2 regions of the Aquabacterium olei genome follow, and region 2 is predicted to be linked to the other one. Evidence: predicted binding sites of a transcription regulator. Region 2 holds the regulator's gene; the other holds the start of a gene.

Region 1 (2,195 bases), 1.1 Mb from region 2:
CGGTGCCCCTCTTCCTGAGTGCGGGGCAGTACCGCATGGACATGACGCTGCGCGCGTCGGCCTACATCGACGGCACCATCGGGGGCAGCTACGGCTATTCGGGCCGCACGCTGGCCGACGTGACGCTCAGCCCGGCGCCCGAACCCGAAACGGTGCTGATGGCGGTGGTCGGCCTCGGCATGGTGCTGGCGCTGCGCCGCAAAGGGCGGGCCGAAGGCACCGCCTCTGTGCAGAACCAGCTCTGAACAGCGGCACAGCGCTGGCATAGCGCTTGCGTGATCTGATGCAGCAAAGGTGCGCAGGGCCATGGCGCGCGGTCGCCGCCACCGTGGCCCTCGCCGCACCCACGCTGCTTCACCGCAGGCGGCCGACGTAGCGCTGCTCGATCTTGCGCTCACGCTCCCGCTCCGCCTCCAGCTGCATGCTGCTGTCTGCCCATGCCGGCACCACGGCCACGGGCGGCGGGGCCACCGGCCTCACAACACGTGGCCGCAAGGTCTGCATGGCCGCATCCAGCTTGTCGGCCAGCCCCACCAGCTCCGCATCCCCCTCGGCCCGGCACATCCGGATGATCTCCGTGGCGTAGGTCGGATCCTGCGCCAGCCACTCGGTGTCGGTCACGCGGCCGGTCTTGCGGCGCAAGGCCACATGAATGCGGGCGGCAAGGGCGATGCGGGTACTGTCTTGGCTCATGCGAGAAAACTCCTGCTACTGCTGAACGCGTGGATTTAGCAAGATGCAGACCGCCCGCGCCGCCCTGCCTGCAGGCAGGTTGTTGAGGTGCATCACACCCACGCCCCTGGCGCACGGCGGACAATGCAGCACGGCGCCCGCCCCGGGCGACTCGCCCTCGCCCCGACCTCATGCGCCCGCTGCTCCAACCCATTGCCCCCGAGATCGACGACCCGCTGGCCCTGCTGACGGCCTGCCATGAAAAGGTGCGGCGCTTCTCGACCCTGACGCGACGGCTGGTGGCGCACGTTGGGCAACACGGTGCCGATGCCGAGGCCCGCGAGGCGGCCACCTCCGTGTTGCGCTACTTCGATCTGGCGGCGCCGCTGCACCATGAAGACGAAGACATGGATCTGTTTCCGGCACTGCGGGCGCTCGGCCAGCCGGACGTGACGGCACACATTGCACGCCTGCAGGCCGAACACGATGAGCTGGGTGCGCTGTGGCAGGCCACCCGCCCCTGGCTGCTGGCCGTGCAGGCCGGCGAGGCCGCGCCGGGCGATGCGGTGCCCGACGCCGTGCTGACGCTGACGGAACGCTACCCGGCCCATGCGGATGCCGAGGAAGCTTGGGTCTATCCGGCCGCTGCCGGCCTCACGCCCGAGCAATGCCGCACGCTGAGCGCCGCCATGGTGGCACGCCGCCGCACCCACTGAGCACAACGTGCCGCGTCAGCCCAGCCGTCGCGGGCTGCGGCGCGCGAAGTAGAACCACTCCTGTCCCACCTCGGCTTCGGGGTTGGGGAACACCACCCAGCCGTCTTCCGGCGCACACACGGCCTGGCCATCATGGCGCCAGCCGATCGGTTGCCCCGCCCGCACCGGATCGAAGCCGCGCCAGGGGGCAGCCAGCCGGTCATCGGGGTGGAGTCGGTCCGTCACCTGCACCAGCCGCATCACGTCCGGATCGCCCACGGGCGGCACCAGCGGCAGATCGGCCATGCCAAGCCACGCCAGCGTCTGCCGGATCGCATGCAGGCCCACGGCCGCACCGTGCGGATCGCCGTGCAGGCCACACTCCAGCGTGATCCCGTAGCCGCCCACCGAACGCATGTACTCGGTCGTGCCGACGCCATACTGCGCATCCTGCACGACGGCAGGCAGCGCGCCATCCAGCGCCGCCCGCGCGCGCCGCTCGGCCACGCCGGCCGCGTAGGTGTCCAGCCAGCCCTCGACGAAACGCCGCGGCCCCAGGTGCGCCGCCCACGCCGACTCGCATGCGGCGTACGTGAAGGGCTCGAGCGAACCGGTGTTGTCTTCGGGGCCCAGCATGGCGAAGGGTTCGCCGGGGGTGTGGAAGGAGTGCAGATCGAGCAGGACCTCGTGGGCGGCCAGCAACGGGCACAGCACATTGGCCACGCGGTCTTCGAATTCGCGCGGCTCGGGCTCTGGCCGCAGGCGGCGGTTCAGGTTGCGGTCACCCTGGCGCGTGCCGCGCGCGAAGGCCAGCGGATTGGCCACGGG
Region 2 (2,195 bases):
CATGGTGGCGCGTGATCACTTTGTTGCAGGCGCAGTAGTAGCAGACCGACTCGCAGAACGGGATGTGGACATACAGCGACAGCGGCACGGCACCGCCCGCCATGGCCCCCGCCCCTTCGCTGCGCTGGACGAGCGCCTGGCGGTGCTGGGTCGGCCCGAAGGCCTCCACAAACCGATCGGCCGTCGGGTACGAGGTGTAGCGTGGTCCGGACACGTCAAGTCGAGTCAGCACCTCGCTCGAGATGATGGGGGCGGGTTGAATGGTTATCATGGCCTGGTCGCTCATATACGGAGTCTGTGCCAAACTGGCAGTGCTGCGGGTTGATCTGCCTCAACCTCGAGTCCGGGGATCGGGCAACAATCAGGAAGACCTTGAGGTTCCTCATGTTGAATAACACCATCCCCGTCCTGGACCAGAGCAACACCGACGCATGCCGCTCTTCGAGCAAGGGCTCCACCAACGGTTCGTCGTGTGCAATGAAATACGAAGCATTCAAAGTTGCCTGCTCCAGCTGCAATCTGCGTGAGCTGTGCCTCCCTGTGGGGCTCAGCCAGCCGCAGCTGAGCCATCTGGACTCGCTCGTGGCCACGCGCAAGACCGTCAAGCGGGGCGACGCGTTGTTCCACACGGGCGATGCCTTCCGATCGGTCTATGCGGTGCGCACCGGCTTTTTCAAGACCCGCATCTCCTCCGAGGATGGGCGCGATCAGGTCACCGGCTTCCAGATGGCCGGCGAGTTGCTGGGCCTGGACGGTATCAGCACCGACCGCCATGCCTGTGACGCCATTGCGCTGGAAGATTCTCAGGTCTGCGTGATCCCGTATGCGCAGCTGGAAGACCTGTCGCGCGAGTTCTCGGATCTGCAGCACCAGTTCCACAAGATCATGAGCCGCGAAATCGTGCGTGACCACGGCGTCATGCTGCTGCTGGGCAGCATGCGCGCCGAAGAGCGGCTGGCCGCCTTCCTGCTCAACCTGACGCAGCGCCTGCATGCGCGTGGTTTTTCAGCCTCGGCGCTGGTGCTCCGCATGACGCGGGAAGAGATTGGCAGCTACTTGGGCCTCAAGCTCGAAACCGTGAGCCGCACGTTCTCGAAGTTTCAGGACGAAGGCCTGCTTGAGGTCAAGCAGCGCGACATCCGCATCACCGACGAAGCAGGCCTGCGCGCACTGGTCAACAGCGTGCGGTGCTGATTCCGCATCCCTGATGTGCCTTTGAATAAACCCGCCGCTGGCGGGTTTTTACTTTCGGCGGGGCGAAGCAGCAGAAGTCAGGGACGCGCTGCAGCGTGCCCATGGCGAGACCGCCGAACGCGCCGCTCGATCCGTCTGGCCCCGACCTCGTCATGGCGCATCAGCCAGTGCGACGCCGCCGTAGCCAGGGCAATCAAGGCCCAGAAGGCGAGGAACGTCAGGCTGTAGACGGTGTCGGCATCCGGATACCAGCTGCCGATCTGCAGCATGCCGGGATCCACCCAGGCAAACACCAGCATCTCCAGCAGCCCGGCGACCAAGAACGCGGGCCAGAGGATCTGGGCAGCGTGCAAGCTACGCTGTGTCATGCGGCACTCCTCTCACAGGAATAGGGACACGACCTGATGTTCCGCCAGTCGGGCGGGCTTGCCTGCGGGATTTACCCGCAGGCGGGGGCGCACTCAGCGCTCCGCGGGCTGGGTGCTGCCTTCAGCCGCATGGTTGCGCGCCTTCACCGCGGGCAACTCGTTCGTGGAAGACACCTGGCCTTTGGATGTGTCCAGCACCGGATCCACGTTCTTGACGGCGATGCCGACCGTGAACAAGGAGGCCACGACGACGGCCAGCGGCCCGCCGATCACCATCCACACGATCGGAAGCTTCCACCAGGGGGGCTGGGACACCGGCGCCGAAGGCTGCTCGGAGGCAAGGGCTTGTTCAGACATGAGGGTTCTCCGTGAAGGCCCGCTCAGCGCGGGACCATGAAAGTGGTTCGCTCGCGGATGTCGACCTGCGGGCGGTCACCGTGCCGCAACTGCTCGACCAGCAAGGTCATGCTGTTTGCACCGGTGCCCATCCGGGCGGCCACTTCGGGCGGCACGCGCACGGCAACGGGCACCCAGCGGGCCTCTGCGGGGCCGAGGACGATGTTCTCGCCCCCTTCGACCCGTGCAGCGGTCAGCTGCTCCACACCGATCCGGTAACGCTGCACCTGCTCGCTG

The links. Region 2 encodes FNR, which switches genes on or off when oxygen is low (the NO sensors DNR and NnrR bind a similar motif). Its sites were predicted from a motif close to TTGATNNNNATCAA; they were not measured.
Region 1: a site for FNR is predicted at 776-789, ahead of DEH84_RS11545 (hemerythrin domain-containing protein). Genes of this name have one in related genera too.

The regions. Positions count from the first base shown of each region.
Region 1 is NZ_CP029210.1:2,573,441-2,575,635, forward strand. Features, by position in the region: gene DEH84_RS11535 (hypothetical protein) at 1-245, shown strand, start outside; gene DEH84_RS11540 (hypothetical protein) at 355-693, opposite strand; gene DEH84_RS11545 (hemerythrin domain-containing protein) at 864-1,388, shown strand; gene DEH84_RS11550 (M14 family metallopeptidase) at 1,404-2,195, opposite strand, start outside.
Region 2 is NZ_CP029210.1:1,460,702-1,462,896, reverse strand. Features, by position in the region: gene hemN (oxygen-independent coproporphyrinogen III oxidase) at 1-271, opposite strand, end outside; gene fnr (fumarate/nitrate reduction transcriptional regulator Fnr) at 478-1,194, shown strand; gene DEH84_RS06535 (hypothetical protein) at 1,272-1,562, opposite strand; gene DEH84_RS06530 (nitrogen fixation protein FixH) at 1,656-1,919, opposite strand; gene ccoG (cytochrome c oxidase accessory protein CcoG) at 1,943-2,195, opposite strand, start outside.